DNA from 4 places in the Neobacillus sp. SAB-20_R2A genome. Region 4 is predicted to be linked to each of the others. Evidence: riboswitches for the same ligand, from Rfam matches in the RefSeq annotation. Region 4 holds a riboswitch; each other region holds the start of a gene.
The links. Region 4 has a riboswitch for glycine ahead of glyA (serine hydroxymethyltransferase). Riboswitches for the same ligand answer to the same signal wherever they lie in the genome.
Positions count from the first base shown of each region.

Region 1 (6,146 bases), 590 kb from region 4:
GGATACAAATCAAAAGTATCAACAAACCTTAGAGCATGTTATGTCTCTTTACCATCTTATGGAGAACTTTAATTCCAAGATGAGTATTGAAAAGTTAGTGAAAGAAATAACAATTGCTTTAATGAAATGTACAGAAAGGGATGAAGTGTTCCTTTGGATTACAGATATTAACCAGCAGAATAGCTACATTGGAAATTTGACCAATAATCCACGATTAGAAAATGACCTCATCGACAATTGGCAAAATATTCGCATGAAAAGGAAGGCGTTTACCTGCAAGCTTAATAAGGATACCTATCAAATGAAAATTATTAGAAGCGCGAATAATGTTGGGATTATAGGAATAAAGGACGCTAATGGAAATAATGAGGAGAACACATTTCTTTTAAATCGCCCCTTTGAGTATTTGGCGGAATTAAGCGAAATCATGTTTGAAAAGCTACATATGGACCAGATGATGGATCAAATGATTATCATTGAAGAGCAGAATCGGATCGCTAATGAAATACATGACAGTGTTTCGCAAAGATTATTTGGTATTGTTTGTGCCATGCATAGCTTACAGGTAAAGGGCCAAAGCTTGAACAGGGATGAATTGAATCAAGAGTTTAAATTCCTTTCACAGTCTGCAAATACAACTATTAAAGAACTAAGGTCAGCGATCTATCGGTTAAGTTCGGTAAAGAAAGGAGAGAGGCCATTTCTTGTTCGTCTAAAAAAGTATTTGGACGAATATGCCCGTTTAAATGACATATGGATAAACTATCAAGTTTCTGGAGATGAATCATTAATTTCAGAAAGTTTAAAGCAGGCCCTTTATCGAATAATCTGTGAGGCTTGTGGAAATGCGGTTCGCCATGGGGAGTGCAATGGTATTGAATTAAAATTATCCTTATTGGATGAGAAAACAGTATTAGTTATCCAGGATGATGGTAAAGGGATTAATGTAACCCTTGATACAGATACAGATAAGAGAGAAAAAGGAATTGGCCTAATCAATATGAGGAATATAGTTAGCTCATTTACTGGAACAATCTCTATTAATGGGATAAATGGTGAAGGAACAGAGATTCACATAGAAATTCCAAACATTAGAGGGGGAGAGTTTCTGGAGGTGTCTGGGTAGTGAAAGTTGTGATTGTTGATGACCATCCTTTGGTCAGAAAAGGGCTAACCTCTATACTTGCTTTAGATGAAACAATGGAGGTTCTTGGAGAAGCAACGAATAGCAGGGAGGCAATGGAACTTTTTAATTCGTTAAAGCCTGATCTTGCTTTAGTGGACCTTCGTTTAGCAAATGAATCAGGGTTAGATTTAATCACGAAAGCAATGAAGCAAGGAATTGAATGTAAATTCGTTGTATTAACATCATCCATAGAAGAAAAAGACTTTATCCGGGCAAAAGAAACAGGAGTAGATGGATACGTTTTAAAAGAAGCATTCCCTGAAGAACTGATACATGCACTAAAAGTTGTGGGTAAAGGCCGGAAATACTATGACCCAGGAGTTTTGGATTTGGCTATGAGATCAGGCGAAGCTGTTGATAATGGAGAACTCGAACAGTTAACCCCGAAAGAAAGGGAAGTTTTAATTGAACTAGGCAAGGGGCACTCAAATAAAGAAATCTCAAAGACCTTGTTTATTACTGAATACACTGTTAAAAAACATGTAAGTCAAATACTGGCTAAACTTGGGCTTGTAGATCGGACACAAGCAGCATTATATGCCAATGCAAAAGGTTTGGTAACTTATATAGCTCACCCGAGTGGCTAAAAAAAGAGGTTGAAACTTAAACATTTCAACCTCTTTTTCTTATTTTACTTATTCTGCATCCATAAATGGATAAGCAACCTCTGCAGTTGGTGCAAAGTTTTCTTTGATGACACGAGGACTTGTCCAGCGGATCATGTTAAATACAGAACCTGCTTTATCGTTTGTACCAGATCCACGAGAACCGCCAAATGGCTGTTGATTAATCATCGCACCAGTTGGTTTATCATTGATATAGAAGTTTCCAGCTGCGCCGGATAAGCGGTTTTCTAAGTGAACAATGGCCCCGCGATCTTGGGCAAAGATCGAACCTGTTAAGGCATACATAGAAGCTGTATCAACTGCCTCCAATGTTTCCTCTAATTTATCATTTTCGTAAACATAGATTGTTAATACTGGTCCGAAAATTTCTTCTACCATTGTCTTGAAATTTGGATTTGTTGTCACAATGATGGTCGGTTGAACGAAATATCCAACAGAATCATCATAAGTACCGCCAGCAATAATTTCTGCTTCTTCAGAAGCTGCTGCGTAATCGATATAGCTTGTAATTGAATCAAATGCTGCTTTATCAATAACTGCACCCATGAAGTTCCTGAAGTCGCGGACATCCCCAACTTTAAGCTTAGCCGTCTCTGCCACTAAACCGTCTTTCACTTCTTCCCACAAACTTGCCGGGATGTAGGCACGAGAAGCGGCTGAACATTTTTGACCTTGGTATTCAAAAGCACCGCGAACAAGGTTCGCTACTACTTTGTCTGCTTGTGCCGTTTCATGAGCAAATACGAAGTCCTTACCACCTGTTTCCCCAATTAAACGAGGGTAAGATTTATAGCTTGCAATGTTTTCTCCGACTGTTTTCCAAATCGTTTGGAACGTACTTGTGGATCCAGTGAAATGGAATCCAGACATACGAGGGTCTGTTAATACAACTTCTGATACTTGTGAACCACGAGAAGGTACGAAGTTGATGACACCTTTTGGTAATCCTGCTTCTTCTAAAATACGCATAAAGTAATAGTTTGCTAGAATAGAAGTTGTTGCTGGTTTCCAAACGACTACGTTCCCCATCATCGCAGGAGCTGCTGGCAGATTTCCGCCAATGGCTGTGAAGTTAAATGGAGAAATCGCCAATACAAAACCGTCTAATGGACGGTAATCTGTACGATTCCATACATTCTTCATGCTACTTGGCTGAATTTGATAAACCTGATTTGCATAATCAACGCCAAAACGTAAGAAGTCTACTAATTCTTGGGCAGAATCAATTTCAGCTTGAACAGCTGTTTTGGACTGTCCTAACATTGTCGCTGCATTCATGACATCACGGTATGGTCCAGAGATTAAATCAGCAGCTTTTAAGAAAATAGCGGCGCGGTGTTCCCAAGCCATATTAGCCCATGCTTCTTTCGCAGCCATTGCAGCTTCAACAGCATCACGCAGCTCCTTTTCTCCGGCTTGCGAATAGTTTGCTAAAACATGTTGATGATCATGTGGCATAACCACTTGCTTCACTGTTTCTGTCTTTATATTTTCGCCATTAATAATCACAGGAATGTCGATTACGATACTAGATTGGCGTGTTAATTCTGCCTTTAATGTTTCCCGTTCTTTTGTCCCAGGAGCATAAGTATTGCCAGGTTCATTTGCAGGTGTTGGGATTTTGAAAACTCCGTTACTCATTCTTTCACGTTCCTTCCCGTTTATATATTCTGTTCCTTTATAGACAAAGCTACTTATTTCGACAATTATTATAACATACTTTTTCTGTTCTTTGGCTTTCTATTACAACTTAATGAAAGCGAATTCAAATTCTTATCTCTGGGGTTTAAATTAATTCCAGAGAGTCATTAAAATATTTAAGAGTCATTTATTGTTGACAAAGTAATTTAATACTACTAAAATTAAAAATTATTCAACAATATTATCTAAAAAACTTAATAATTAGCAAGCTATGATTGCTATGGATCACACTATAGCAGGAGCAGCTTCTGGAGAGACCGCGGATTCCGCGGCGCCGAAGGGTTCACAATCTCAGGCAAAAGGACAGAAGAGTACTGAATATATATTTGTCATGCTGACAATTGTCAGCTTAATAAGTATTATTTGTTATTCTTATGACCTAAGAGATTGGAGGACATCCAATCTCTTTTTTTATTGGGTTTTTTAAATTTTAAGGGGGAGTCAAGGTTGGCACAGCAAGAATTAAAGAGGAATTTAGCAAATCGGCACGTTCAACTTATCGCAATTGGCGGCACCATTGGTACCGGATTATTCCTGGGGTCGGGTAAAGCCATCCAACTGGCTGGCCCATCCATTATCTTTGCTTATTTAATCGTAGGTATTGCCTGTTTCTTTGTGATGAGGGCGCTGGGGGAACTCCTGCTGTCTAAGGCGGGCTATCAGTCTTTTACTGACATTGCCGAAGATTACCTTGGACCGCGAGTTGCGTTTGTAACGGGATGGACCTATTGGTTTTGCTGGATTATGACCGCTATGGCTGATGTGATTGCTGTTGGTGTATATGTACGATATTGGTTTGATATCCCACAGTGGATACCTGCAATTGTCTGTTTGGTTGTCTTATTGGGCCTCAATCTATTAACGGTAAAGCTTTTTGGAGAATTGGAGTTCTGGTTTGCCTTAATAAAGGTCATTACCATTCTTGCCTTAATCGGAATTGGGATCATTTTGCTAGTGATGGGATTCAAGACAGATGCAGGGGCGGTCTCTATTAAAAATCTTTGGGAACATGGCGGCCTTTTTCCAAATGGAATGACAGGCTTCTTGCTTTCATTCCAAATGGTCGTTTTTGCATTCGTTGGTGTGGAATTAGTGGGTGTATCGGCAGCGGAAACAGCCAATCCGGAAAAAAATATCCCATCGGCCATTAATAAAATTCCTTTACGGATTTTATTTTTCTACGTTGGCGCATTGATCGTTCTTCTATGTATTAATCCATGGACGGAACTGAATGCAGCTGAAAGTCCGTTTGTCAAAACGTTTAGTTTAGTCGGGATTCCGATTGCTGCAGGAATTATTAATTTTGTCGTTCTAACTTCAGCCGCTTCTGCTTGTAACAGTGGGATGTTTTCAACAAGCCGGATTTTATATAATTTAAGCAATAATAGCCAGGGACCAGCCCATTTTGCGAGACTGAATAAAAATCATGTGCCAAGTAATGCATTATTGATTTCGACTCTTGTCCTGACAGGGGGAGCGCTCCTTAGCAAACTTATTCCGGAGCAGGCTTTTGGAATCGTAACAACCATTAGTGCCATTTGTTTTATTTGGGTTTGGGGCGTCATTCTGATCTGTCATGTAAGGTATAAGAAAACTCGTCCGGACTTACAGGCAAAGTCAAAATTTAAAGCACCATTTACACCATTTGTTAATTATGCGGTCCTAACCTTGTTTGCGGCGATTCTCATTATCATGCTGTTCGCCGACGCTACCCGTCCGGCCCTATTGTTGACACCACTATGGTTTATTCTATTATTTGCTTTGTATTCTTATAGAAGGAAAAAAGAGAAAAAATTAAAATTATCAGCATAGAATCAAATTGGGTAAAAGAAATGGAGCCGGTATTGAAACCAGGCTCCATTTTCATGTAACTTAATTTTTCCTAATTAAATAATCCGAACTGTCACCATTCCAGGAATTTGTTTTACTTTTTCCTCTAATCCTGGAATAACATCACCGTTTACTTTATTATCAATGTCAATAATTGTATAGGCATAATCCCCGCGGCTTCTGTTGACCATATCAGCAATGTTTAAATGATAGCTGGATACTGCAGATGTAATCTGTCCAACCATATTTGGAACATTATGATGGAATGCCGCCACGCGCCGCTTACCAGTATAAGGAAGGCTGGTATTTGGGAAATTCACTGAGTTTTTGATATTTCCTGTTTCTAAAAATTCCTTCACCTGACGAGCTGCCATGATTGCACAATTTTCCTCTGATTCATTTGTGGAGGCGCCTAGGTGCGGAATTGGAACGGTATTTTTCATTTTGAGCACATGTTCATTTGGAAAATCGGTAATATACTTTCCAACTTTTCCGCTTTCGAGAGCGGCAGCCATGTCTGTTTCATTGACAAGTTCACCACGGGAGAAGTTTAAAATATGAACATCAGGCTTCATGATGCTGAAGGTTGCTTGGTTAAACATTCCTCTTGTGTCATCGGTTAGCGGTACGTGAACAGTGATATAGTCTGATTCTGCAAATAACTGTTCAATCGTCATGGCCCGCTGCACATTGCGGGACAAATTCCAAGCGGTATCAACAGAGATAAATGGATCAAATCCGATAACATCCATATCTAAATCCAGCGCATCATTGGCCACAAGTGCACCTATCGCTCCTAATCC
Region 1 is NZ_CP145895.1:5,873,853-5,879,998, reverse strand. It holds gene V5M37_RS28635 (sensor histidine kinase) at 1-1,126, shown strand, start outside; gene V5M37_RS28630 (response regulator) at 1,126-1,773, shown strand; gene pruA (L-glutamate gamma-semialdehyde dehydrogenase) at 1,822-3,453, opposite strand; glycine riboswitch at 3,752-3,830, shown strand; gene V5M37_RS28620 (amino acid permease) at 3,961-5,325, shown strand; gene V5M37_RS28615 (phosphoglycerate dehydrogenase) at 5,400-6,146, opposite strand, start outside.
Region 1: it holds a riboswitch for glycine, as region 4 does, so the genes downstream of both, V5M37_RS28620 (amino acid permease) here and glyA (serine hydroxymethyltransferase) in region 4, are expected to answer to the same signal.

Region 2 (6,146 bases), 2.5 Mb from region 4:
GTGGGCCAATTTGCTAAAAGAAGCCAATCTCCATGTACAATGGAGTGACAGTGAGATCATCGACTATTATGAATTTAGAACAAAAAAGCAATCTCCTGTCATCGTAGCGACAAAAAAAGAAACAGGACTTTCCACTTTGGAAGGGATGGAACACCTATATTCGAAAAATCAGCCGCTCATATTAGAGGCTGGCCAATCCTATACCACGGTGAATGCAGAGTTTGCCTTCCACCGACTAGGAGTGAAAACATTTCAATCTGGACAGTATTTGGCTGTGCCTAACCACTGGTTTATGTATCGCTTTGAAGTTTGGAAAACGAATGATTTTCTGCTCGTCTATTGCTATGGTAATATGGGGTATCGTCAGTTGGACATTCTTCCTGCCGGGACATACGGAGAGGCAGAGCTGCTAATGGAGCAGGCAGCCGGGCAGTTCAGTCACCTCGGACCGATTGTAAAGTACAACAGCCTGAAAGACCGTCCAGAATAAAAGCTTCATTTATAAGGAAGGGGGAGTCATGGTTGAAATCCAATGCCCTAAAAGGTTATCGGAAATTAAGAGATATCTATGAAAATAATCTGACTGTGGAATTGCTTTCAGAAGAGATCAAGACATGTGAGGCGGATGATGATGCAGTCGCTGTTAAAAAGGAAATGTTTGATTGCGATTTTGATATTTATGGGGTTAAACAGGGCGGAAAACTTATTGGATACGTAAAAAGAGAAGATATAAAAAAAGAAGGAAAAATAAGTGAGTTTGTTGAGGATTTTCATGCCGATAACCTTATCTCAGATTCCACTTCTTTGATTGATTTGCTGGATATTTTTCAGGAGAGAGAATTCACCTTTATCCTTGAAAAGAACAAAGTTACCAGGATCGTCACGGTGGCCGATTTGCAAAAGCAGCCAATAAGGATGTTGGCTTTTAGTTTTGTTTCACTTCTGGAAATGTACATCAGTTCAGTGATTAAAGAATTTTATCCGGATGGCAGCTGGGCTGATAAGTTAACAGAATCAAGATTAACCAAAGCAAAAGAGCTTTTGGAAGAGCGGTTAGCAAAAAATGAAGCCCTGACTTTGGTGGACAATTTACAGTTATCTGATAAAGGCACGATCATTCGGAAAACGCCAAAATTAGTCGAGCTGCTAGGCTTTGAATCAAATAGTCAATGCAAGGAATTTTTCAGAAAAATTGAGGAATTACGAAACAATACAGCCCATTCTCAGGAACAAATTTACCATGACTCAAAGGAGTTTATCACTATACTTCTACAATTACAAAAGATACTAAACGTAGATTGATTGGGTTGAACTATAAGCCAGAGCAGAAGTGTTCAATGGAAAAAAACTCCTTATATCTGGGCAATCAATCTTATTTTTATAATAAGGAATTTTTCCTGAATTATATATATTCTGAATATTCGATTGACATTGTTTATTTGATAAACTAATATGAGATTAAATTCATATTAGCGGATGAATATTATGGGAGAGACTAAACGCATCGTTTAGCACCGAAGGAGCAAATTCCAAAAATCAGGTATCAATCTCTCAGGTAAAAGGACCATAATAGGACGCATCTCTGGAGAGAGCCCATGGGCCGCCAAAGGAGTCAAACTCTCAGGTAAAAGGACAGAGAAAAGTAGGAGAACCCCTATTTTTCTCTGTCCTTTTTTGGTTGAGAAAGATGGGAATAAGTAAATAAAGGGGCTGGATATTTAAAAGAAAAAATGAAAGCGCTTTTTTATGCAGATTTATGAAACCTATTTTGGATATTAAAATTGCCAGCATCAGGAGGGGAAAATGATATGCAGGAACAAAAATTGGCTAGAGGATTAAAAAACAGGCACGTGCAGCTAATCGCTATTGGCGGGGCTATCGGTACAGGTTTATTTCTCGGGGCGGGAAAGTCGATCCACTTAGCTGGACCATCGATTTTATTTGCTTATATGATTACAGGCGTCATTTGCTTTTTAATCATGCGCTCATTAGGAGAACTGCTTTTAAGCAATTTGAACTATCATTCTTTCGTTGATTTTGTTCAAGATTATTTTGGTAATATGGCTGCCTTTATCACCGGATGGACCTACTGGTTTTGCTGGATTACGATTGCAATGGCGGATTTGACAGCAGTTGGAATTTATACTCAATATTGGTTTCCCCATGTGCCACAGTGGATGCCAGGATTAATTGCCCTCGTTTTTTTACTCATGATGAATCTTGCAACCGTAAAACTATTTGGTGAAATGGAATTCTGGTTTGCATTAATTAAAGTCATCGCCATCCTAGCACTCATTGTAATTGGTATTTTTATGATTTTTAAGGGCTTTTCTACAGATTCAGGTCCATCGAGTTTTACGAATCTATGGAGCCATGATGGGATGTTCCCGAATGGCATAAATGGTTTTATCCTCTCATTCCAAATGGTCGTCTTTGCGTTCGTAGGCATTGAACTTGTAGGACTTACAGCTGGGGAAACAGAAGACCCGGAAAGAGTGATTCCAAAAGCAATCAATAATATCCCTATTCGTGTTATCATTTTCTACATTGGTGCCCTTTTAGTCATTATGAGCATCTATCCATGGAACGCAATCAAACCAGCCGAAAGTCCATTTGTCCAAGTATTCGTGGCAGTTGGTATCGCAGCAGCAGCAGGTATTGTCAATTTTGTTGTTCTCACATCTGCAGCTTCGGCATGTAATAGTGCCATCTTTAGTACAAGCCGTATGGTATACTCACTTGCAAAAAATAATAATGCACCAAAATCACTTTCTAATCTTACTGTACGTAAAGTACCCTCCAATGCATTGTTCTTCTCAACTGTTGTTATTTTAATTGGCGTTGCTTTAAACTATATAATGCCTGAAGGAGTATTTACACTGATCACTAGTGTTTCTACTGTGTGTTTTATCTTTATATGGGGAATTACTGTTATTACCCATTTAAAATATCGTAAAACAAGACCGGATTTAGCGAAAGCAAACAAGTTTAAAATGCCGTTTTATCCATTTGCTAATTACTTAATCCTAGCTTTCCTTGCGTTCGTACTTGTCGTACTTGCACTGGCAGAGGATACCCGTATTGCTTTATTTGTCACTCCGGTTTGGTTTATTTTGCTGATTGTGATTTATAAAATGCAAAAAACGAAAATAAATAAAGCGGATGAAGTGAATCGTGGGCCTATAGTAGAAAATTAATTAGAACTAGTGAAATTGTGTGGACTATTTATAGGAAAAAATAAAACACTAAACTCTTTCTTTTTCGAGTTTAGTGTTTTTTTACCTAATGCTTATTAATTGTTATGGAAATAATTACTTGTTGATAACAATCTGAAAAAGAGATAAATTGTAATTTCTGTCGCCAATCAGGTGACTGAAATACATTGGGTAAGCTTTTAAATCATGATGTATTGAAAAAAACTTTCTGTTGCATCAAAATAACAATGATGTTATGATGTGAAAGTCGCTCTTAAACAGAGTGTTCCGGTCAATCTCAATTGGAAAAAAATTGATGATTGATAGATTGTTAGAAATGTGATATGATAGTCATTGTCGCTTCTGAAAAAACGAAAGACAAAAGCATTGATAGTTCTTTGAAAACTAAACAAACAAAAACGTCAACAAACAATAATGATCGTGTTTCTTCTATATAATAAATGAAGAACATGAGCCAACGTAACTTTTTGAGCTAATCAACTCAACTTTATTGGAGAGTTTGATCCTGGCTCAGGACGAACGCTGGCGGCGTGCCTAATACATGCAAGTCGAGCGAATCACTGGGGCGCAAGTCCCGCTGGTTAGCGGCGGACGGGTGAGTAACACGTGGGCAACCTGCCTGTAAGACTGGGATAACTTCGGGAAACCGGAGCTAATACCGGATAATTTCTTCCCTCACATGAGGGAAGGTTGAAAGTCGGTTTCGGCTGACACTTACAGATGGGCCCGCGGCGCATTAGCTAGTTGGTGAGGTAACGGCTCACCAAGGCGACGATGCGTAGCCGACCTGAGAGGGTGATCGGCCACACTGGGACTGAGACACGGCCCAGACTCCTACGGGAGGCAGCAGTAGGGAATCTTCCACAATGGACGAAAGTCTGATGGAGCAACGCCGCGTGAGCGATGAAGGCCTTCGGGTCGTAAAGCTCTGTTGTCAGGGAAGAACAAGTATCGGAGTAACTGCCGGTACCTTGACGGTACCTGACCAGAAAGCCACGGCTAACTACGTGCCAGCAGCCGCGGTAATACGTAGGTGGCAAGCGTTGTCCGGAATTATTGGGCGTAAAGCGCGCGCAGGCGGTCCTTTAAGTCTGATGTGAAAGCCCACGGCTCAACCGTGGAGGGTCATTGGAAACTGGGGGACTTGAGTGCAGAAGAGGAAAGCGGAATTCCACGTGTAGCGGTGAAATGCGTAGAGATGTGGAGGAACACCAGTGGCGAAGGCGGCTTTCTGGTCTGTAACTGACGCTGAGGCGCGAAAGCGTGGGGAGCAAACAGGATTAGATACCCTGGTAGTCCACGCCGTAAACGATGAGTGCTAAGTGTTAGAGGGTTTCCGCCCTTTAGTGCTGCAGCTAACGCATTAAGCACTCCGCCTGGGGAGTACGGCCGCAAGGCTGAAACTCAAAGGAATTGACGGGGGCCCGCACAAGCGGTGGAGCATGTGGTTTAATTCGAAGCAACGCGAAGAACCTTACCAGGTCTTGACATCCTCTGACACTCCTAGAGATAGGAATTTCCCCTTCGGGGGACAGAGTGACAGGTGGTGCATGGTTGTCGTCAGCTCGTGTCGTGAGATGTTGGGTTAAGTCCCGCAACGAGCGCAACCCTTGATCTTAGTTGCCAGCATTCAGTTGGGCACTCTAAGGTGACTGCCGGTGACAAACCGGAGGAAGGTGGGGATGACGTCAAATCATCATGCCCCTTATGACCTGGGCTACACACGTGCTACAATGGATGGTACAAAGGGCAGCGAAGCCGCGAGGTGGAGCCAATCCCATAAAACCATTCTCAGTTCGGATTGCAGGCTGCAACTCGCCTGCATGAAGCCGGAATCGCTAGTAATCGCGGATCAGCATGCCGCGGTGAATACGTTCCCGGGCCTTGTACACACCGCCCGTCACACCACGAGAGTTTGTAACACCCGAAGTCGGTGGGGTAACCGCAAGGAGCCAGCCGCCTAAGGTGGGACAGATGATTGGGGTGAAGTCGTAACAAGGTAGCCGTATCGGAAGGTGCGGCTGGATCACCTCCTTTCTAAGGATAATGCAGTCCTTATGGACTGATAAGAAGTTGACTGTTTCTTGTTTGTTTAGTTTTGAGAGAATAATCTCTCAAAACTTTCGTTCTTTGAAAACTAGATAATCGTAAAAGAAGAAGTAACCAAGTAAGAACCGAGTAATCGCCATTTTAGTTTTTCTCTCTTATTTTTAAGAGTAAGTAAAACCTTTTAGGTTAAGTTAGAAAGGGCGCACGGTGAATGCCTTGGCACTAGGAGCCGATGAAGGACGGGACTAACACCGATATGCTTCGGGGAGCTGTAAGTAAGCGCCGATCCGGAGATTTCCGAATGGGGAAACCCACTGTTCGTAATGGAGCAGTATCTTTACCTGAATACATAGGGTATTGAAGGCAGACCCGGGGAACTGAAACATCTAAGTACCCGGAGGAAGAGAAAGCAAACGCGATTCCCTGAGTAGCGGCGAGCGAAACGGGAACAGCCCAAACCGAAAGGCTTGCCTTTCGGGGTTGTAGGACACTCAACATGGAGTTACAAAGGAACGGGGTAGATGAAGCGGTCTGGAAAGGCCGGCCATAGAAGGTAAAAGCCCTGTAGTTGAAACTTCGTTCCCTCCTGAGTGGATCCTGAGTACGGCCGGACACGTGAAATCCGGTCGGAAGCAGGGAGGACCATCTCCCAAGGCTAAATACTCCCTAGTGACCGATAGTGAACCAGTACCGTGAGGGAAAGGTGAAAAGCACCCCGGAAGGGGAGTGAAAGAGATCCTGAAACCGTGTGCCTACAAGTAGTCAGAGCCCGTTCATGGGTGATGGCGTGCCTTTTGTAGAATGAACCGGCGAGTTACGATTGCATGCGAGGTTAAGTTGAAGAGACGGAGCCGCAGCGAAAGCGAGTCTGAATAGGGCGAA
Region 2 is NZ_CP145895.1:3,075,286-3,081,431, reverse strand. It holds gene V5M37_RS15015 (methyltransferase domain-containing protein) at 1-490, shown strand, start outside; gene V5M37_RS15010 (hypothetical protein) at 523-1,302, shown strand; glycine riboswitch at 1,477-1,577, shown strand; glycine riboswitch at 1,580-1,639, shown strand; gene V5M37_RS15005 (amino acid permease) at 1,809-3,197, shown strand; rRNA gene V5M37_RS15000 (16S ribosomal RNA) at 3,703-5,252, shown strand; rRNA gene V5M37_RS14995 (23S ribosomal RNA) at 5,449-6,146, shown strand, end outside.
Region 2: it holds a riboswitch for glycine, as region 4 does, so the genes downstream of both, V5M37_RS15005 (amino acid permease) here and glyA (serine hydroxymethyltransferase) in region 4, are expected to answer to the same signal.

Region 3 (6,146 bases), 2.1 Mb from region 4:
GCTCAGGATAGTCACGGCCCAAATCATAACCGCCAATGATTCCTTTTTGGAGCAGCTGCTGATTAACCTCTTTTACCGGTTTATTTAAATTGACAACAAACTCGTTAAAGGAGTGACCATCATTAACTACTTCAAGCCCTGCTTCTTTAAAAGCGATTTTCGCATAATGAGCCTTTTGTAAATTGGCTGTTGCGATTTCGCGGACACCTTTTTTTCCAAGGGCAGTCATCGCAACAGATGCAGCAAGGGCATTTAAGGCTTGGTTGGAGCAAATATTAGAAGTCGCCTTATCGCGGCGGATATGCTGCTCACGTGCCTGCAGTGTTAAAACAAAACCGCGGCGGCCTTGGTCATCTGTTGTCTGGCCGACAAGACGGCCGGGAACTTTACGCATTAGCTTTGTCGTAACCGCAAAATAGCCACAGTGCGGACCTCCAAAGGCAGTCGGGATTCCGAACGGCTGGGCATCGCCGACAACAATATCTGCACCAAATTTTCCTGGAGGTGTCAAAATTCCAAGTGATAATGGATTGCTGGAAACAACAAACATTGCTTTATTTTCGTGAATAATCTCTTCAAGCTCTTTTAATGGTTCAATTCGACCTAAAAAGTTTGGATATTGAACGACAACTGCGGCTACGTCAGCATTTAGCAATCCTTTTAGGGCGTCAACATCAGTAATGCCATCCTTCACAGGAACCTCAATCACATCAAGGTATTGACCCTTTGCGTAAGTTTCCAAAACCTCACGGGATTCAGGGTGAACAGCACCGGAAACCAGGATGGTTTTCCGTTTAGTGTGACCAGCACTTAGCATTGCTGCTTCAGCAAGTGCGGTACCGCCGTCATACATCGAGGAGTTAGCCACATCCATTCCTGTTAATTCACAAATCATTGTTTGGAATTCAAAAATCGCCTGCAGTTCCCCTTGGGAGATCTCCGGTTGGTAAGGTGTATAGGCTGTGTAGAACTCTGATCTTGAAATGACATGGTCAACGATAACCGGCATATAGTGGTCATAAACTCCGGCACCTAAGAAAGACACATTCGATTTTAAATCAGCATTCCGGCTTGCTAACTGAAAAAGTTCTTTCATCAAAGCTGTTTCTGATTTTGCCGGTTTAATATTGTATTCACCTTTAAATCGTACTTTTTCAGGAATATCACTGAATAGTTCATCGACAGTGGAAACGCCAATTGTCTCCAGCATTGCCTGCTTATCTTGTTCAGTCATGGGTAAATAGCGATGTTTCATAAACCTTGCTCCCTTCTGCTATTTCTTTTCTCTTTTATAAAAAGGTGTAGGAACCACTTTCGCTTTTAAACGTTTGCCGCGAATTTCAACTTCCACTTCGGTATCGAGTCCTGCATGTTCGGAAGAAATGAGGGCAAGACCGATGTTTTTCTTTAAGGTTGGGGACTGTGTACCGGTGGTAACTTCACCAATTAGCGCTTCCCCTTTGTAAACTGGATAGCCGTGTCGCGGAATTCCCCGGTCAACCATCTCAACCCCAACAAGCTTCCGGGACAAACCTGCTTCCTTTTGCTTCACGAGAGCTTCTTTTCCAATAAAATCAGCCTCTTTATTCAATTTCACCGCAAAGCCAATTCCTGCCTCAAGCGGGGAGATTTCCGGTGATAATTCCTGGCCGTAAAGCGCTAAGTTTGCTTCAAAACGAAGTGTGTCGCGTGCACCTAGGCCGCAAGGAATAACTCCCTCGTCTTTTCCGGCTTCCAGAATGGCAGTCCAAAGTTCGACGACATCACCGGCATCACAATATACTTCAAAGCCGTCTTCCCCTGTATAACCAGTTCTAGATACAAGTGCTTTTTTCCCATTTAAAACAACTTCCTGCTGGAATTTGAAAAAGCCAATTTGACTTAAATCCGTCTCTGAAGCAAGCTTCTGTAATACCTTTTCAGCAAGAGGGCCTTGAAGCGCAAGCTGTGCCATTGTTTCAGACAAGTTTTCGATTGTAACATCGCCTACAAGATGCTTCTCCAGCCAGTTGTAGTCCTTTTCAATATTCGATGCGTTGACAACAAGTAAATAGTGATTATCTTCAACCTTGTAAACAAGCAGGTCGTCAATAGTTCCGCCGTTTTCATAGCACATCGCAGTATATTGTGCACCGCCGTCTTTCACTTTTGAAATGTCATTTGTCATCAATTTTTGTAAATAGTTAAGGCTGTCTGGGCCCTTTACCTCAACTTCGCCCATATGGGATACATCGAATAAACCGGCTTTCGTGCGGACAGCTTCATGCTCATCCTTGATGCTTGAAAACTGGACAGGCAACTCCCAGCCGCCAAAATCGATGGTTTTTCCGCCGTATTCCTTGTAAACTTCGAACAGCGGAGTGCGTTTTAATTCCGTCATCATAAATCCCCCTTCATTTACTACATGTTCATTATTTGTAAAAATGAATTATTGCCAATTAACAAAAATAGGAAAACTCCTTGCCATTTTCCTAAAAACAACAAAAAGGTGCAAAAAAGGACAGAAACCTCCCTTTACCAATAAAGAAGGTCTCTGTCCTTGCACCTGAAAGTTTACCTAAATCGGCTGTCCCCTTTGGTGGCTGGTATCATCCAGCACTCTCCAGAGCTGCGTCCAACAAGAGTTCTTTTGCCTGAGAGATTCACATAAGCTGCTTGCTCCTTCGGCGCTACAAAAAGTAGTCTCTCCCCTTGTTTTCATTCGCACTTATAATATTTTTTTCCAATTTGGTCATACTAATTATACTTAAAAAATAGATTACCTTATTTAAATATTTGAAACTTTCAAAGCTATTATCATCCTACCATTAAAACAACATATCGGGCAATAACAATTTATCGAAAAAAAGGAGCTGAAACGGATGAATGTCGAAATGGAATTTGATTCCTCCTGGCAGGATGATTTTTTACATAAAATTGATCATGATGGACCTTGGGGGAATTGGGAGCTTTTTAAATTGGCCATCGATATTGAAAAACACTTGGTGGTCCCGGAATTCGAAGGCCTGCAGGCCCCAAAGCATCTGCCAAATTTGACGCCTCTCCCTCATCAGCTTGAAACAGCCAAGCAGGTGGTTGAAAACATGAACGGAAAGGCCATCCTTGCGGATGAAGTGGGTCTCGGAAAGACTATCGAGGCGGGGTTAATTTTAAAAGAATACATGATTCGCGGATTAGTGAAAAAAGTGTTAATCCTTGTTCCCGCCTCCTTAGTCACCCAGTGGGCACAGGAATTAAATAGCAAATTTTATATACCAGCTGTCACTCAAAGAAAAAGCTATGTTTGGGAACAATGTGATGTCGTTGTTTCCTCCATCGATACAGCGAAACGAAATCCGCATCGGGAGATCATTTACAAGCAAGATTATGACCTCATCATTATCGATGAAGCCCATAAATTAAAAAATAATAAAACCAAAAACTACGAATTTGTTCAAAACTTAAAAAAGAAGTTTTGTTTATTGCTGACGGCAACGCCTATTCAAAACAGGATTGAGGAGATTTTTAACCTCGTATCCCTATTAAAGCCTGGTCACTTAGGGAATGAAACTGTCTTTTACGAAAAATATAAACGTGATTCCCGTTCCTTAAATGATGACCAGCATCTAAAAGAGCTAGTCAATAAAGTCATGATCCGCAACCGCCGTGCCGATACAGGAATCGAATGGACGAAACGGCATGTGGAGACGATTCCGATTGAATTTACAAAATCGGAACGCGACCTGTATGACTCCATCTTAGAGCTTAAAAATGAGGGAGACTGGGTTCAAACGAGCAGTTTTTCTGTGATGACTTTGCAGCGTGAAGCATGCTCAAGCCGCGAGGCCGTTTTCTATACCTTAAAAAACATGCTTCTTAAAAAGGAAAACCCAACCCAGGCCTATCAAGAACAAATCAACTTTTTAATTAAAAAGGTCGAGACCGTCGAGCAAAATTCCAAGGCAGTAAAAGCCCTTGAATTAATTCAGAAAATAAATGATAAAGTGATTATTTTTACGGAATACCGGGCTACCCAATTATATTTACAGTGGTACTTAAAGCAGCACGGAATTTCCTCCGTTCCTTTCCGCGGCGGTTTCAAGCGCGGGAAAAAGGACTGGATGCGCGAGTTGTTCCAAAAGCACGCCCAGGTGCTGATTGCCACTGAAGCGGGCGGGGAAGGGATTAACCTACAATTTTGCAACCACATTATCAATTTTGATCTGCCGTGGAACCCGATGAGACTGGAGCAGCGAATCGGAAGGATTCACCGCCTCGGTCAGGAAAAAGATGTCATGATTTATAATTTTGCCATCAAAGATACGGTGGAAGAGCATATTTTAAAGCTTTTATACGAAAAGATTGATTTATTTGAAAGAGTCATCGGAGAACTTGATGATATTCTAACAAAACTAGAATTCGGAAATATTGAAGATCATATAATGGATATCTTTGGCGACTCCTGCTCTGAAGGGGAAATGCGGATTAAAATGGAGAATTTATCTTCAATGATTGAATTTGCACAAAATATGAAAAAAGGAGAATCACATGCAGCAGCAGGAAATTCATAAGTTTCTTTTAAATTATTTTATGGCAAATGAATGTCCCATTGTCACTAATCACCCTGGATACTTAGATGTCCAACTAACAATTGAAATGGATAAGGAACTAATGAATCGGCCCTTTTACTGGCATTATTTAGAGAAAACTGGCGGAATACCAAATCCAATGAGATTGACCCTCATCACCAACCAAAAGGCAGCACCTGAAAATCTCAAGGGGGAAACCATCCACTTTGGTTCGCCCCGCCTGCATCAAATTTTTGAGTCTACAAAAAATTTAGCCAGATATATAAGGCTTTATGAAAATCACGGCAACTCCGCCGTCCAGACTCCCTTGCTGCCATGGCTGTGCATGAATGTAAAAATCTCCTATCAATGTGACCGTAAACGCGATATTTTTAAATCAATCGGCCTTCAGCTTATTAACGGGAAAATGGTGGAGGATTTTCATAATTACCTGCTTAAAATTTCGTTAACGCCGAAAATCCCTGATTACTCGTTTACATTATCACCACTGGTTAAACCCAAAAGCGGAATGGTTAGAATTGAAAATTATTTAAAATCAGTCATTGAAAATGATGACCATACCTGGGCCGATGAAGCAAAGATACGCTGGGAGAAGGATTTAGAACTGCTGAATCATTTTTACGAGGACATTGAAGATGAAAACGAAAGCTATGAGACAGAAAAACAGGCTCTCAAGGATCAATATGAGCCGCGAATTCACATTTCCTTTATCAATGGCGGGCTGTTTTACTTAACAGAAAAAGCAATATAAAAAGAACCCCCCAAGCCGTGAAATTATGCTTGGGGGTTACTTTTAAAGTCCACTGTCTTTCATTTTCCGTCTCTTAACCTCTGAATACACAATATAGGGAAGGATGCCAAACCAGCGATACCAGAAGGATGCTTTGGTCTGTTTTCGCTCGAGGCGCTGACGTTTTCGTTCGTCTTTCGGCTGGTCCGCATATTTGACAATTGTTTGTGTCATATATTTTACATAATCATTCGTTTTCATGTACACACCTGCCTTTAACTTACATTACAAGTATGTCCAAGGTTTATCCTTTCAAATCAATAAGTAATCCATTTCATTAGCTTTTTTGACCTCGTGTCAAAATATCCTTTCCCGTTTACCAATTCTCCCGACTGAAGCCTGAGTGTAAAGGAAACTCTTTGGACATATCCCGACGGGGGATCGGCGAGAAAATCCATATTCCCCTTCTGATACCCAAACGTTCCTTTAGACGGGATTGTTCCTGACACCTGAGCCTGAGTTTCAAATTTTTTTACCGATGACAAGAAATAATACTCTTCCTGCAAAATAACGGTTGATTCGTGCGCTAGCTTTCTCTCCGACAGAAGCTTTTCCACCTCCATTGAAAAAAACAGCAGAAAAATGATCAACAGACATAATGTAAGGGGATAAGTGAAGCCTTTTTGGCTATTTTTCATGTGCTCTTATTCCAATCAATTAAAGAATAGGCGGTAACAGAATACTCTATTCCTTTTAAATCCTTTACCGTTACCTTTACGGCATTATTCACCAAAGCAAACGAATGCTGTGAAACATTCTGCAGGATAATTTCATGCCCCGTCGAGTTA
Region 3 is NZ_CP145895.1:4,386,992-4,393,137, forward strand. It holds gene gcvPA (aminomethyl-transferring glycine dehydrogenase subunit GcvPA) at 1-1,255, opposite strand, end outside; gene gcvT (glycine cleavage system aminomethyltransferase GcvT) at 1,274-2,380, opposite strand; glycine riboswitch at 2,532-2,608, opposite strand; glycine riboswitch at 2,612-2,701, opposite strand; gene V5M37_RS21495 (DEAD/DEAH box helicase) at 2,862-4,550, shown strand; gene V5M37_RS21500 (YqhG family protein) at 4,528-5,319, shown strand; gene V5M37_RS21505 (YqzE family protein) at 5,362-5,559, opposite strand; gene comGG (competence type IV pilus minor pilin ComGG) at 5,616-5,996, opposite strand; gene comGF (competence type IV pilus minor pilin ComGF) at 5,993-6,146, opposite strand, start outside.
Region 3: it holds a riboswitch for glycine, as region 4 does, so the genes downstream of both, gcvT (glycine cleavage system aminomethyltransferase GcvT) here and glyA (serine hydroxymethyltransferase) in region 4, are expected to answer to the same signal.

Region 4 (6,146 bases):
GATTGGAAAAAAAATATTGCATTCATTGCAGAACGCTCTATTCGAAAGAATCGATTTGCGGTATATGTGGAAAAAGTGAATTCCAGGATATAAAAATTATGATTCATCATCAAGAACAATCGAATCGGAAAAAAATTTTAGCTGAACACTCTATATCTTGTAAACTAGCGTAATCCCTCTTCCATTATGCAGGGGGATTACGCTCACGACTATATTTATACTTCTACCTTTTTTTCTTGATCACTAACATTTTGGATTGTTTCGATAAATTTCTGCATTGTATTTGTCAGGAATGAATCTGCCCGGCGAATAAAAACCGTTGTGATTTTGGAGTATTTTTCGGGAATATGATAGATTCGAACAACCCCATCTGCCTCCAAGAGACTAACCGTAGATTTTGGGATAATTGTAATCCCCAAACCGGCTATTACACTGCCCAAAATCGTCTCCCATGTGCCAAATTCCATGATTTTTGCATTGATTCTTCCCTCATCGCGGACCCAGCCCTCCAATTTTGAACGGTAGCTGCACCCTTGTTTGAAAACAAGGAGCGGCTTGTTTTTTAATTCCTCAAAAGGAACCTCTTCCTGGTTGGAGATTAAAACCAACTCCTCTTCAAAGACTTCATATTGAGCAATTTGTGGATGATTAAAATTTCCTGTCACAAATGCTCCGTCCAGTTTATAGCTGAGAATATCCTCGACAAGATCCTCTGTTACACCACTTACAAGAGACAAGTCAATGTTGGGATATTTCTTGTGATAGGCAGATAGAATCAGTGGAAGTTTGTATAATGTCTCAACAGTGCCTATTTCAAGGGTGCCAACCGGGTTATCCGAGTCTTGAACCACTTTTAACATCTCATCGACCATGGAAATAATTTTTTGAGCATAAAACAATAGTTTTTTCCCTTCCGAATTGATAACCATGCCGCGGCTTGAGCGGTGAAATAACTCGGTTTGAAGTTCTTCCTCCAGCTGCCTGATCCTTACGGTTACATAGGATTGAACATAATTTAAGCTTTTGGCGGCCTTTGAAATGCTTCCGAATTCAGCTACCTTTTGAAAAATCCGCAAATCCTTAATTTCCATGGCTATTCCCCCGTATTAATTTGTTATTCCTATTACCACATTGCTAATAGAGATAATATTTCTAATAGAGATAGATAGTATCTCTTTTAATCATTTTACTTGATGGCAGAAAGGTCGTAAGATGTTATTAAAGAATTAAGAAAATTTAAATTATTGAAAAAGGAGAGCAGAAACGATGAGCAAAAAAGACTTTGATGTAATTGTAGTTGGCGCAGGATCGATGGGAATGGCAGCAGGTTATTACCTGGCCAAACAAGGTGTGAAAACATTATTGGTAGATGCATTTGATCCGCCTCATACGAATGGCAGCCATCACGGTGACACTCGGATTATCCGCCATGCCTATGGTGAAGGACGTGAGTATGTACCGTTTGCCTTAAGAGCCCAAGAGTTATGGTATGAACTTGAGAGAGAAACACATCATAAGATTTTTACAAAAACCGGTGTTTTAGTATTTGGACCTAAGGGTGAATCTGACTTCGTTGCTGAAACGATAGAAGCTGCCAGCATTCATGGGTTGGATGTTGATTTACTAGAAGGCGAAGAAATTCATCAGCGCTGGCCGGGTGTAACCGTCCCTGAAAACTTTAACGCAATCTATGAAAAAAACTCCGGCGTCTTATTCAGTGAAAATTGCATTCGCGCCTATCGCGAGCTAGCTGAAGCAAATGGTGCAAAAGTGTTAACACATACAAGGGTTGAGGATTTTGAGATTTCCGAGGACTCTGTCAAAATCCAAACTGAATTTGGTTCCTTTACCGGCAGTAAGTTGATTTTGAGCATGGGGGCTTGGAACAGCAAACTTCTATCAAAATTAAATATTGATATTCCATTACAGCCTTACCGCCAAGTTGTTGGGTTCTTCGAATGCGAAGAATCACAGTATAGCAATACCCATGGTTTCCCGGCCTTCATGGTTGAAGTACCGACAGGCATCTATTACGGGTTCCCAAGCTTCAGCGGCTGCGGTTTGAAAATAGGATACCATACTTTCGGTCAAAAAATCGACCCGGATACAATTAATCGTGAATTTGGGATCTATACGGAGGATGAAGGAAATATTCGCAGATTTCTAGAAGAATACATGCCGGGTGCTACTGGAACTCTTAAAAGAGGGGCAGTGTGCATGTACACAAAAACACCTGATGAGCATTTTGTGATTGATTTGCATCCACAGTACTCCAATGTGGCAATCGCAGCAGGCTTCTCCGGCCATGGATTTAAATTCTCAAGTGTTGTTGGTGAAACGCTAAGCCAACTAGTGACAACTGGCAAAACCGAACATGATATTTCTCTTTTCTCTATCAATCGCCCTGCTTTAAAACAGAAAGCAAAGATCTAATAGATTATTAAATTGCCATTATCCTAGAACGATTAAAAAAATAATAAATTTAGAGGTGCAAAAATGAGCGAAAAAACATTAACCCAAAGCCAATTAACTTATTTAGATGCAAAACCGGGCATTCAATTAATTAAAGCAGGAACCTATAAATTAAATGAATTAAGCGTATTGCGGGGAACACCTGAGTTAAAGGGACAAATCCTTGATGTGCCGATTACAGATAAAAAACAAGTATTAACAATGGGTTACTATGCACTCCAGCCTTCGGTTGATTATTCTGCAGAATTTACGTTTATCGAAATTAAAGTTGTGACCAAAGGTAAAATGGTTGTCCGCGATGTAGAAGGAAACAAATATGTGGCAGAAGTAGGGGACGTATTAGTCTTCTCCCCTAATACAACGGTTATTTTCGATGGTGAAAGTGATGGCGAAGTGGTTTACTTCAAAAATGTAGAGGCAAATCCTACTTATTTGTAATAACCAAACTTATTTAAAAAAGCATTGACAATTACAAACAGAATGATTATTCTGAAAATAATAAAATTGAATAGGGCGGATGATTGTTGTGGGAGAGTGTAATATCTACATCTACCACCGAAGGAGCAAGTTCCAAAAAAACCCTTGGAACCAATCTCTCAGGTAAAAGAACCATAACAGGACGCACCTCTGGAGAGCGTATTTGAAAATGCCACCAAAGGAGAAAGCTCCAAATGTTGGAGTTTAACTCTCAGGTAAAAGGACAGAGAAGGGATGATTTTACACCCCTTTTCTGTCCTTTTTTGTTTTTTTTAAAGCAATTATGGAAAAATGGAGGAATTGTCAATGAGTTTACAACAAAACGATTCAACAATTTTTGAGGCAATTGAAAGTGAGAAAAATCGCCAGCTTCATACCTTGGAATTAATTGCATCCGAAAACTTTGTCAGCCCGGATGTTTTAGAAGCAATGGGAAGTGTGATGACGAATAAGTATGCCGAGGGTTATCCAGGTAAGCGCTATTATGGCGGCTGTGAATTTGTGGATGTCGCAGAACAGGCAGCGATTGAACGGTTAACTAAATTATTCGGCGCCAAATTTGCCAATGTCCAGCCACATTCCGGTGCACAGGCCAATACTGCTGTATTTTTTGCCCTGCTTCAACCAGGCGATAAGATTATGGGGATGAATTTATCGCACGGCGGCCATTTAACTCACGGCAGTCCGGTAGCAATGTCAGGAAAATGGTTCGATGTTGTTTCTTATGGGGTAAGAGAAGACAATCACCTGATTGATTACGATGAGCTGGAAGAAGTTGCGAAAAGAGAACAACCAAAATTAATTATCGGCGGTACAAGCGCCTATCCGAGAGTGATTGATTTTGCGAGATTTAGACAAATCGCCGATCAGGTTGGCGCAAAACTGATGGTTGATATGGCACATATTGCCGGACTTGTTGCTGCAGGTCTCCATCCTTCTCCCGTTCCATATGCGGATGTTGTGACCAGCACCACTCATAAAACATTGCGCGGCCCACGAGGCGGAGTGATTTTAACAAACGATGAAGAAATAATCAAACAAATAAATAAAGCTGTTTTTCCGGGAACTCAGGGCGGGCCGCTTATGCATATTATTGCCGCTAAGGCAGTTGCTTTCAATGAAGCATTGCAGCCAAGCTTTAAGGAATATGCCAAACAAATTATTGAAAATTCAGCTGCACTGGGAGAGGCGCTTAAGCAGGAAGGGGCAGCGCTTGTATCCGGCGGGACTGATAATCATATTGTGCTCCTCGATGTGCGTCCATGGGATTTAACAGGAAAAGAAGCAGAGAAATTGCTTGAAGAAGTCGGGATTACAGTTAATAAAAACACCATTCCATACGACCCGAAAAGCCCGTTTGTGACAAGCGGAATCCGCATGGGAACAGCCGCGTTAACAACACGTGGAATGAAACAAGAGGAAATGGTGCAAATCGCAAAAGTGATCGCAGCCGTTCTTAAGAGCAAAGGGGATTTAGCCGTAATCGAACAGGGGAGAAAGACAACAAAAGCAATTTGCGGGAGATTTCCATTATTTCAACAGCCAATCACTGTGTAAGAAAGGGGTAGCTTAATGGAGTATCAAAGCTGTTTTGACATCATCGGCCCGATTATGGTTGGGCCATCGAGTTCCCATACAGCCGGTGTTGTATCAATTGGGAAATTTGTTTATGAGTTGCTTGGAGGGTCCCCGCAAAGGGCGGATATTACTTTCTATGATTCGTTCTCCGAAACATACCAGGGACACGGAACGGATAAAGCGCTTCTTGGCGGCCTGCTTGGGATGAATACAGATGATACCAGAATTAGATATGCGGTTGAATTAACCAAACGATACGGGCTTCACTATGAATTTAAATTTGAAGATCGCTGCCCTTATTACGATCATCCCAATACAACTGTTATTAGGGCAAGACGTGCGGGCCATTTTGTTAAAGTAGGCGGTGTATCATTAGGCGGCGGTTTATCAAAAATCTTTATGATTGATGATGAAATAGTTGATATTCGATTAAGCACAAGTGATGATTTTTCAGAAATCGCAGCAAAATTTCGTTCCAATCCTTTTCATGAAGCAATCTTGGAGGGTGTATGATGGATTTTCGGTCAATGAACGAGCTTATTGAACTTTGTAACCGTGAACGGAAAACAGTTGGCGAAATGATGCTGATGGTGGAAATGGAAAAATCAGGCCGTGACAAAGAGACGATCATCGATATGATGGCAGAGCGGTTAATTAAAATGAAGCAAGCAGTGGAGACCGGTGTAGAAGATGCTTCCCCGGCACCAAGCGGTATTTCCGGCGGTGATGCCGTCAAGATGAGCGAATATGTAAATAACGGGAAGGGCTTATCAGGTCCATATATTAACGATGCAATGACGTTCTCGATGGCAACATCTGAAAGCAATGCACGGATGGGCGTGATTGTGGCGACGCCAACGGCCGGGGCAGCCGGTATTTTACCGGGGGTTTTATTTTCACTGCGAAAGAATGACGACACCTCCTATCGGGATTTAGTCATGGGTTTGTTTACCGCAAGTGCACTCGGATATGTGATTGCCAACCGCTCCTTTATCTCTGGAGCGGCAGGAGGATGCCAAGCGGAGGTTGGTTCGGCCACCGCAATGGCGGCCGGCGCAATTGTTGAATTAAAGGGCGGGACACCAGAGCAGGTCGTAAACGCCACCGCAATCGCGATGAAATCCCTTTTAGGGTTAGTATGTGACCCGGTCGCCGGTCTCGTAGAAGTTCCTTGCATTAAGCGAAACGTGATCGGCACTTCGATCGCCTTTTCAGCAGCCGACCTGTCGCTGGCCGGAATTGAAAGCCGGATCCCATGTGATGAAGTCATAGAGGCAATGTACAAAATAGGCAAAGAAATGCCGCGCACACTAAGGGAAACGGCACTCGGCGGACTGGCGATGACGGACACGGGAATAAAATTAAAGGATCGGTTACTTTGCAGAAACACTTAAGACGGAGGGGCTTAGATGAGTACAGATACAGTATTAAAGCGGACACCGCTTTTTGAAACTTATAAAAAGTACGGCGCAAAGGTCATTGATTTTGGAGGCTGGGAGCTTCCGGTTCAATTTTCCGGAATTTTAGAAGAACATGAGGCAGTCCGTAATGAAGCAGGCCTGTTCGATGTTTCACATATGGGTGAGGTCCTTGTAGAAGGAAAAGATGCTGAGAGCTAT
Region 4 is NZ_CP145895.1:535,826-541,971, forward strand. It holds gene V5M37_RS02640 (LysR family transcriptional regulator) at 216-1,091, opposite strand; gene solA (N-methyl-L-tryptophan oxidase) at 1,267-2,433, shown strand; gene V5M37_RS02650 (hypothetical protein) at 2,497-2,910, shown strand; glycine riboswitch at 2,990-3,094, shown strand; glycine riboswitch at 3,098-3,178, shown strand; gene glyA (serine hydroxymethyltransferase) at 3,256-4,506, shown strand; gene V5M37_RS02660 (serine dehydratase beta chain) at 4,522-5,040, shown strand; gene sdaAA (L-serine ammonia-lyase, iron-sulfur-dependent, subunit alpha) at 5,040-5,921, shown strand; gene gcvT (glycine cleavage system aminomethyltransferase GcvT) at 5,937-6,146, shown strand, end outside.